One region of the Eubacterium sp. AM05-23 genome, then DNA from elsewhere that is predicted to be linked to it. Evidence: riboswitches for the same ligand, from Rfam matches in the RefSeq annotation. Region 1 holds a riboswitch; each other region holds the start of a gene.
The links. A riboswitch is a leader RNA that binds a small molecule or an ion and turns the genes downstream of it on or off. The one in region 1 is predicted to bind molybdenum cofactor.
Positions count from the first base shown of each region.

Region 2: it holds a riboswitch for molybdenum cofactor, as region 1 does, so the genes downstream of both, DW091_RS01970 (ABC transporter substrate-binding protein) here and DW091_RS16760 (ABC transporter substrate-binding protein) in region 1, are expected to answer to the same signal.
Region 3: it holds a riboswitch for molybdenum cofactor, as region 1 does, so the genes downstream of both, DW091_RS04260 (substrate-binding domain-containing protein) here and DW091_RS16760 (ABC transporter substrate-binding protein) in region 1, are expected to answer to the same signal.

Region 1 covers NZ_QUDF01000014.1:40,556-43,834, reverse strand. The annotation lists gene gpmA (2,3-diphosphoglycerate-dependent phosphoglycerate mutase) at 1-20, opposite strand, end outside; gene DW091_RS16765 (hypothetical protein) at 261-1,175, shown strand; molybdenum cofactor riboswitch at 1,268-1,403, shown strand; gene DW091_RS16760 (ABC transporter substrate-binding protein) at 1,395-2,435, shown strand; gene DW091_RS16755 (iron ABC transporter permease) at 2,500-3,279, shown strand, end outside.
Region 2 covers NZ_QUDF01000001.1:434,596-437,874, reverse strand. The annotation lists gene DW091_RS01975 (iron ABC transporter permease) at 1-268, opposite strand, end outside; gene DW091_RS01970 (ABC transporter substrate-binding protein) at 393-1,490, opposite strand; molybdenum cofactor riboswitch at 1,570-1,687, opposite strand; gene DW091_RS01965 (class I SAM-dependent methyltransferase) at 1,688-2,530, opposite strand; gene DW091_RS01960 (flavoprotein) at 2,670-3,206, opposite strand.
Region 3 covers NZ_QUDF01000003.1:44,071-47,349, reverse strand. The annotation lists gene DW091_RS04270 ([Fe-Fe] hydrogenase large subunit C-terminal domain-containing protein) at 1-1,254, opposite strand, end outside; gene DW091_RS04265 ((2Fe-2S) ferredoxin domain-containing protein) at 1,241-1,492, opposite strand; molybdenum cofactor riboswitch at 1,633-1,750, shown strand; gene DW091_RS04260 (substrate-binding domain-containing protein) at 1,840-2,706, shown strand; gene DW091_RS04255 (ABC transporter permease) at 2,785-3,279, shown strand, end outside.

The sequences.
Region 1 (3,279 bases):
CTTAAAAGTACAAGCTTCATCTTTATCATCTCCAGTTCTTTTAAAATTTTATACCCAAAAATCTCTGGAAATTGCATATTTTTCAAAAATGATTCTTTTTTATACCCAATTATTTTTTACAACTAAGATTCATTCTCATCTTTATCTAAATTTTACTTTAGAATCAAGTTGAAGTCCCTGCTGTTATCAACTATAATTGACATACAGGCAATAAAACACCTGTTTGATGATAATAATATCTGAGAGGGAGAGCTAATATTATGAGATTAATTACCCGTTCTGATTTCGACGGCCTTGTCTGTGGCGCGCTGCTCAAGGAAGCCGGAATCATTGACCACTGGAAATTTGCCCATCCTAAAGACTTGCAGGATGGCCTGGTAGAGGTCAACGAAGATGACTGTCTGGCAAATGTCCCTTTTGTGGAGGGCTGCGGCCTTTGGTTTGACCATCATTCCAGTGAGTTTGAGCGCAATCAGCTTGAAGGCAAATATAAAGGTGAAAGCCGTATCACGCCATCCTGTGCGAGAATCATTTACGAATACTATGGCGGTGAGGAACGCTTTTCACATTTCAATGAAATGCTGGCCGCCGTCGACAAGGTGGACTCTGGCAATTTGACTATTGATGAAATTCAAAACCCGGAAGGCTGGATATTGATCGGTTTTCTGATGGACCCCAGAACCGGGCTTGGACGCTGGCGTAATTTTACCATCTCCAACTACCAGCTGATGGAAAAACTTATTGATGCCTGCCGTACCATGTCCACTGATGAGATTCTAAACCTTTCCGACGTTCAGGAGCGTATCGAAGTTTATTTTGAGCAAACCGCCAAGTTTAAGGAAATGGTAAACAAATATACCCGAACCGACGGCGATGTCATCATCTCTGATCTGCGCGGCGTCGACCCTATTTATACGGGGAACCGTTTTCTTATTTACAGTATGTATCCAAAGCAGAATATTTCTGCCTGGATTGTCAGCGGCAAAGGTGGTCTGGGCTGTTCTGTGGCTGTTGGTTATTCGGTCTTAAACCGGACTTCCAACATTGACGTTGGCAGTTTAATGCTGAAATATGGCGGTGGCGGCCATAAGGCTGTCGGCACCTGTCAGTTTAAAGACGAGGAAATTGAAGCGAAGCTCCCTAAGCTGCTGGATGAGCTTGTGAATCCTCAATAAAAATCATCCATCTGCAACCCCGCTTCTGTCACAGGGAGCGGGGAGTTTTATTTTTCTTCTTTAAAACGTTATCAAACCGTGCTATAATGAATTTATATAACAAGCTCTGATGGACTTAACCTAAAAACGGATTGCCCAAAATAATTTGTTCATGGTTTTGCCACGATAGGGTACTGTTGGAAACGGCTTTACCTTCTGTATTTGAAAAGGAGTAAAAAAATGAGAAAAAAACTACTGTGCATGATTCTGGTCCTTACTTTAATTTTAAGTATGACTGCCTGCAGCCCAAAGCAGGAGGACTCGTCAGACAAAGCATCCGGCGAGATTAAAGTCACAGACGCCATCGGACGCGAGGTGACGCTTCCTGCACCAGCGACGAAGGTGGTGGGAACACACAATCCATCCTTAAATACTGCGGTTGTCATTGGCGGCGGTGGCAAATACATTGTCGGATTTGGAAATAAAGATATGGCCCGTGGCCTGTACGAGGAAGTAATCGACGGATATGACGACCTGCCGCAAATCGGTAAGGCCAAGGATATCAATATGGAAACAGTTATGGAGTTGGGCGCAGACCTCGCTATTCTGCCTGAACGTTTCGCCAATCAAGCCGACCAGTTCGCCGAAGTCAACGTCCCGGCAGTTGTTGCTCTCCCCAATGATGAAAGCTTTGACACAGTCACCAACTCTCTGAAAATTATCGGAAAGGCTCTGGGTGAGGACAAACGCGCGGAAGAAATCACTTCCTTTATCGACGATAAAATCGCCGATGTCAGCAAAAAGGTGGGTTCAGCCTCTGAAAAACCGTCCATTTTATTTTTAGGCGGTTCCAGCCCTCTCACCGTTGCGCCCGACGCCATGATTCAGACCTATATTATCGAAAAGGCTGGCGGTACTAACGCAGTCAGCGGGGTCGATAAAAAAGGGGAGTTCGCCGATGTGAGCATTGAACAGATTGTCGGCTGGAATCCCGATATTATCTGGATACCCTCCTATGCTAAATACAAGGCCGACGATCTTCTGAACGACCCAGCCTGGAGCAGCATTAAAGCCGTACAGGATAAAGCCGTTTATGTCTTTCCATCCTCTCTGGAGCCGTGGGACTACCCCACCGCCTCCTCTGTACTGGGAGTCTGCTGGGCAGCTAATAATCTTCACGGTGATCTTTACAGCTCAGATGATTTTATGAAGGATGTCGATGCCTTCTATCAGATGGTCTACGGCAAAACCTTTACCAAGGAACAGCTTGGGCTTCAATAAGCATTGAAGTCTTCCGGGCTGGCGGGCTGTGCAATTGCCTGCCGGCCCTTTCATTTTATCTGCTATGAAGAACACAAAACATCGACATCTCATTATTGTACTGAGCACCATATTGCTCTCGCTCATGGTTATCGCCTGCTGCGTTGGGCGTTATACAGTTAACCCTCAGGATATGCTTTATGCCATCCAGACTAAAATGACAGGCGAGCCGGGGAATCTGGCCATGGAAAACGTCTTTTTTGTCATTCGGCTGCCCCGTGTCATTGCCGCAGTCAGCATTGGTGCGGTGCTTTCACTCTGCGGCGCGGTCTATCAGGGCATTTTTAAAAACCCACTGGTATCGCCGGACTTGCTCGGTGTCTCCAAGGGCGCCTGTGTAGGCGCGGCTTTTTCAATCCTGCTGGGCGGCGGTATGCTTGCGCGTCAGCTGTCTGCTTTTGCCTTCGGCATCATCGCCATGCTTATGACCATGACCTTTCCAAAGCTCCTGCGCAACCAGAGCAACCTTGTTCTGGTGCTTGCCGGTATTATCACCAGCGGCTTTATGGACTCAATTCTTGGACTTATGAAATTCACTTCTGAAAATGATACGGATCTCGCCGCCATTGTTTTCTGGCAAATGGGCAGTCTGGCCTCCATAAAGGTTCATGAAATTCTTTCTGTGCTGCCTGTGTTCGCTGTTGGCGCGTTTATCTTGCTGAGCCTCTCCTTTCGGATCAACATCCTTTCCTTTGGCGATATTGAAGCCCAGAGCCTTGGGGTTAACGTTAAAAAAATCCGATGGATCATCATCCTGATCGCCAGCCTGCTGACAGCCAGTGCGGTCTGTATCAGCGGAACCATT
Region 2 (3,279 bases), on a different contig from region 1:
CCTGATAGGTGGCCCCTGCCAATGCCAGGGAGCCGCCGACTAAAACAGCTGCCAGCACACGTGGCAGTCTCAAATTGATAATGACGTCATACATTGTCTTATCCCAGGTTGGTGTGATGGGAAAAACCTGTGACAGCAGTATTTTGACAGCTTGTATTACCGGAACATGATAACGCCCTACGCACAGTGCTGTTAAAATAAGGGCGATAACAATAATCGCTGCCAGTGCCAAAACCAAGCCCAGCGGCCTGTCTTCCGGATTTTTCACCCTATTTTCTTTTATATCTCTCGCCATACAATTTTGTCCTTTTATTTTCAAAAAAGCCGCCGGGCAATCGGCGGCTTTGACTGTTTATTCTTTCACATTATTTCTTTATGCCCCTTAATCCGGCTTAGCGTCCGTCCGGAGCATTTTTGCCAGCTAAAATCGCATCCGCATATTCATCTGAAAGATCATAGCCTAAATAATCTTTGTAGAAGGAAATGGTTTCCTTCTTCATGTCGATGTCTTCAAATTTATCAGGGTATAAGGTTTTAGCTGCCCAAAGCACCTGCAGTGCAGACTCAGAGCCAAAACGGTCCCACTGGAAGGTTCCCTGTGGGTTACGGTAAACCTTACCGTCCTGAACTGCTTTCAGGTTTGCCAGTGAGGCGTCGCTCATCAGGGCGTCATAGGCATCTGCCTGTCCTGTTCCGCCCACAATGATTACATCCGGGTTAATACTGAGGAACTGCTCTGGTGTAATCTCCTTGCTCATTCCCTGAAGAATCCCATCAGTGGATAATTTACCACCAGCCATAGTCAGCCATTCTTCCTGCATTGTACCGTTTCCGGTGGTTTTGTAAGGGCTTGTGCCGCTCTGTCCATCGACATAGTGTACAACTGGCTTGTCTTCATCTTTTACGTCTTTTAAGCGGTCCTGAACCAGCTTAATGTTTTTTTCCAGATATTCAACATATTTGTCTGCCCGTTCCTTTTCACTGGTTCCCAGGGCCTCGCCGGTTTTTAAGACAGATTCTTTTAAACCGTCATAATTATTGAACATCATACACGCAGCATTAAGTCCGGCAGCGCGGTAGGCTTCGGCATCCTCATCACTGGAGGTAATGACCAGATCCGGCTTCAGGTTTAACAGTTCTTCAGCGGTCACGTCGCCATTTCCACCAACAGTCTGTTTTTCCATAATGGCTGGATTAACGATCTGCATCCAGGTAAAGCTTGGTTTTTGCAAAGTGGCCATGTAGGCGGTCTGTTTGTCCTGCGCTCCAAGCGCAATCATAATCTGATTGCTCGATGGCCAGAGGTTAATGACCGATTTCACTTCTGCCGGAACTGTTACCTCCGCACCTGACATATCGGTAATGGTGCGGTCTCCCGCCGCATTGTCCGACTTCGCTGTGTCACTGTTATTTTGTGAACAGCCAGCTGCGGTAAAGCTGAGAAGTACCAGCACTAGTAGTACAGATAGGGCTTTTTTAAATTTTTTCATTTCTCACATCTCCTTCTTTCCCTATAATTTAATATATACAAAACGGGCATATCCCGTTTAAGAATATGCCCGTTTAGTATCAAACAGCTCAATGCATTCTTCTCAAATACGGAAAGCGCAGGCGTTTCCCCCTACACTCATCGGTCCGCAGCCATGGGACTTCCTTTAGGCCTGTGGACTCGAATGCATATTTAATTTTACAACTCCAGTTTTCCCGGTTTCCACCACATGACGTAGGTCTCGGTCTCTCGCCGGAAGGATACACCGCCTCCCGGTAAATCCGTAAGCCACTTATCCACGTTTTTTCTGAAAATTTCTTCCCGGTCCTCCGGTACCGGATGCAGGATTCTCAGATCATTATATGCCTCTTCCCGGCTTTCATAATCGCAGTGGAAGCCATCTGTCACAACTTTAACATTTGGGTTTACACCCATATCATAAAGCAGATTGAAATTCACATTATATCCAAGAAGACGGTTCATTGGAGGCATGGGCTTCAATGTATCGTCCACGCCATAAAACAAAGCGTCATGCACTTCCTTCAAACTGGGGCTTTTGGTCCAGCAGAGAATAAAGACATACTTGTTTGCCAATGCGTTCAGCTTTATAAGATCGACAAGGGCTGTCGTCCGTGACGCAATGACAATATCGTGCTTTTCGACATTCTCGCCAGGCTTCACATCATCCCAATTCAAAAGCCTGGTGGTCAGATTTGACACTCCGGCAGCGTCGGCGTTTTCCCTGCACTTTTCAAGCATTTGCTGCGCCACATCCAGGCTGGTAACACTTTTAGCCATACTGGCGACCGGCACTGAGAGCCTCCCAGGTCCGCATCCTATGTCTAATACCGTGTCTTTCTCTGTAATAATCATAGCATCCAGCTGATTCTGAGTGTACTCTCTTTCCAGCTGCGCCATTTTATTATACATTTGGGCAACCGCACCCCACATTTTAGCAGGGTCAGTATCCATAGGGCCTGCCTTGGCTGCCGGGCGGTTCAATTCTGAAATTGCCGCCCAGTTTACTAAACCATTCATCATTTCACCACATTTCACTGTTTTTTTCGATCTTTATTAAGTCTTCTTTGAAAACAATTACCTTTTAATTCTATCGCCTTTTTTTCAAATTGTCCATACAGTTTCCACTAAAGACAATTTTTTACCCTACTTTTTCAATTTTTTAAACTTCTGTCATTTTCTCCAACGCCTTAATGATCGTTTTGAAAATCTGGTCGTTAGACGGCATACGGTTGGGTGCTCTGTCTCCCTCACTCTCAACAAAAATACATCCATCTTCTTTTAAAGTCCGAATATTACGCTGTACACTGGGCTTGCCGTACATCATCGGATTGATATTATTGGCAAACACAATAGGGGCTGTGGTGGATAAAATAGTCGTAGTCAGTAAATTGTCAGCGATGCCGTTGGCCGCTTTGCCAATGGTATTGGCTGAAGCCGGAGCAATCAACAGTAAATCAGACTGGTCTGAGGTTTTGTGGTCAGGGTCCCATACCTTTGGCTCTTCAAACTGGTCGATTTCAACCGGATTCCCTGAGGCGCGCCGCAGCGGAAGCGGCGTAATAAAATTAAGGGCATTCGGGGTCAGGATAACCTTTACCTCTGCTTTTTCATTTCGCAGCATCCGGATAAGCCCGGGAATCTGGTCAACCGGGGTGCATGCCGTAATCCCAATGGTTATGTTTTTTCCAATCAACATTTTTCTTTTCTCCTGTAAACATTTAAATTTTCTCATTTATTATAGCACAAATAAAACCGAAGACGTAAGACGT
Region 3 (3,279 bases), on a different contig from region 1:
CGCGATGGCGTTTGGCGTCGACGCGATGATCAAATTGGAAATGGCCTCATTGCGGTTGCGCATAAAGGGCAGGCACATATCCAGCTCCGCCATGCCGCAGTAAACAGCCGCGGCCTTTTCACGGCAGCTGTCATAGCCGCAGGTACCGCAATTCAGCTCATCCTTGGGGGTAAACTTACCTGTCTGCCGCAGGATTTCTTCAATGGCTTCCTCCGGCACACCCGCAAAGAGATTCTTCTTTTCAGATGAAAAGCCGCGACCAAAATCCGGCACCTGTTCAGGCGTTTCCGGGTCTTTCCGGGCGTTATTATTAATGTAATCCGTCACGCGCTCGATCCGCTCATACTTGACCAGAGGGCTGTGGGTATTGCCCGGGCCGTTGATACAGCCCTCGACACAGGCGTTCATCTCAATCCAGTACTGGCCCTCCAGCTTACTGATATCATCCAGAAAATCACGGCAGTTTTTGAGGCCGTCAATTTTTATGACCCGCCGGACGCCCTGCACGCCTGGTATGCTGGTCTTTTCTACACCACCGGCCAGCGGATAAAACCGCGCGACATTACAGCCTGCCGCGTCAAAGCTGCCTGCAGGCATATCGCACACCTCAATGCCTTCTTCCTTAAACCACACATCCAGCTCATCAAAGGTCAGCACCCCGTCAATAATCGGGTTAGCCGAATCAACGGCCTCCATTTTTTTAGAGATGCAGGGCCCCGCAAACACAATTTTGGCATTGGGGTATTTTTCCTTCAGCATCATGCCGTGAGCAGTCATGGGAGAAACCACCTCGCTCAGGTATTCCACCACATCAGGATAGTATTTTTCAATCATCATGTTAACGGTCGGGCAAGAGGTCGTGATCACATGGCGTTTTGTCCCCCAGTAATCCTTGGCATAGTATTTTGAGACCTGCTCTGCCCCAATGGCAGTCTCCTCAATCACTGTGAATCCCAGAGCCCGGAGGCCGCTTAGTACCTGCAGCGGGTCATCTGTATTAAATCCGGCGGGAAATGACGGCGCAAGGCTCAGAACCACGGGTCCCTCCTCCAGCCACTGCTTAATGCTGGCCACATCGCTGGCCACATATTTGGCATTTTGCGGACAAATCCGAAAACAGTTGCCGCAGCCAATGCACAGGTCTTCAACGATCTGGGCCTGGTTATCCATCAGCTTAATGGCCTTTACCGGGCAGTATCGGATACATTTGTAGCAATTCCGGCAGCTTGCTTTCGTGAAATTAATGACACCCATTGTTTCCCTCCATTATCTGATCAAACAGCTGGTCAACGCCCTCTGGCTTAACCGTATAAATATGCTCATCAACCTTAACTGCTACCCCATCGCTGCAGGCGTCCAGGCAGAAAGTCCCCATCAGCTCTACTTCATTCTCGAGTCCCCGTTCAGCCACCAGTTCCTTAAAGCGCTGCACCACCTGGTAGGAACCTTTGACATGGCAGGCGCTGCCAATACAAATATGTATTTCCTTCATTTTTTACTCCTCAATATTGTTCTAATCCCTGTGTTTTTCCAACAGATTAATCCTAGCACGCCTGACAGCCCTTGTCAATTAGTACTGCCGCTTGAATTTTCCGCCATTTTCTGTTAAAATAGTCATATCGAAATCGTTTTACAGATTTATCTATCCGAATTTTTTATCCTAAAGTCAAACCATGGATTCAAAATCGATAGAGTGCGGCGGGAAACGGCTGTGCTTTCCATTGTGAGAAGGATAGATGATAAACGTGCGCACTGCGTTTATTTCCTCCTCACAGATTACAATGGTATAGAAGATTATTCTTTTATATATTTAATTTTCATTATCAAGGAGGAAGAGAAATGAAAAAGAAATTGACGCTGGTCTTAGCAGCACTGCTGACTCTGACCATGGTTATCGGCCTGGCAGGATGCAGCAGCAATACTGCTAAAACCGAAAAGCTGGAGCCAGGCTCCAACGGTGAAATTATTATGGCCACCACCACCAGCACACAGGACAGCGGTCTGCTGGATGTGCTTCTGCCCAAGTTTGAAGAAGAAACCGGCATTGCCGTAAAGGTTGTGGCAGTTGGCACCGGTAAAGCCATTGAGATGGGCAAAAACGGTGAAGCGGATATTCTTCTGGTTCACGCCAAATCACAGGAAGAACAGTTTGTGAAAGACGGTTACGGCCTTGAACGTTTTGACGTTATGTACAATGACTTCATCGTTCTGGGCAGCAAGGATGACCCGGCCAAACTGAAGGAAGTCGCTCCAAACGATGCGGTAAAAGCTTTCCAGACCATTGCTGAAACCCAGTCTGAATTTGTATCCAGAGGCGACAAATCCGGTACGCACACCAAAGAACTGGGCCTGTGGGAAAAGGCAGGCGTTACCCCGGCAGGACAGCCCTGGTACATCGAATCCGGTTCCGGCATGGGCGACACCCTGAAAATGGCCAATGAAAAATTAGCCTACACCCTGTCTGACCGCGCTACCTGGTTAAACATGAAAGATAATCTGGATCTTGAGGTTGTTGTCGAAAAGGACGATAACCTGTATAACCAGTATGGCGTTATCGTCGTCAATCCTGACAAGGTCAGCGCTGAGCTGAACACTGACGGCGCAAAAAAATTCCAGGAATGGATTTTAAGCGACGCCGTACAGCAGGAAATCTCAAACTACAAGATTAACGGCGAAGCGACCTTTGTGCCAAACGCCAGCAAATAAGCATTAACTGAATCCAGAATTTATCAGCGTCCGTTCTTCGGGCGCTGATTTTGAATTGACAGACTGACGAGGTTTCTTATGGATTATATTATCAACGGCTTCATTGAGGCTTTCCATCTGCTGATTTCCGGAGATCCGGAAATCTACCAGATTGTCGGGCTTTCTTTATACGTATCCTTCTCCTCCACCATTTATTCCACAGTTCTCGGCGTGCCCCTGGGCATCCTGCTTGGCATCAAGGAATTCAGGGGAAAGCGGATCGTATCCCGGCTGCTTTACACCTTTATGTCTTTTCCGCCGGTCATCATCGGCCTGTTCACCTCACTGGTGCTGGCCCGATCCGGTCCGTTGGGGCATCTAAAGCTTATGTACACACCCACTGCCATGATCATCGCCCAGGTGATCCTCGTCACCCCGATTATCATGGGCATTGTGTTTAACGACACTACCGTCAACGGCCAGGTTGTGGTGACCATGGGAAAAACCCTTGGGGCCGGCGGCGGGGATATTCTCTTCCTGCTGATCCGGGAGCTTAAGGCCAGCATCATGATCGCCCTGGTCACCGGCTTTGGA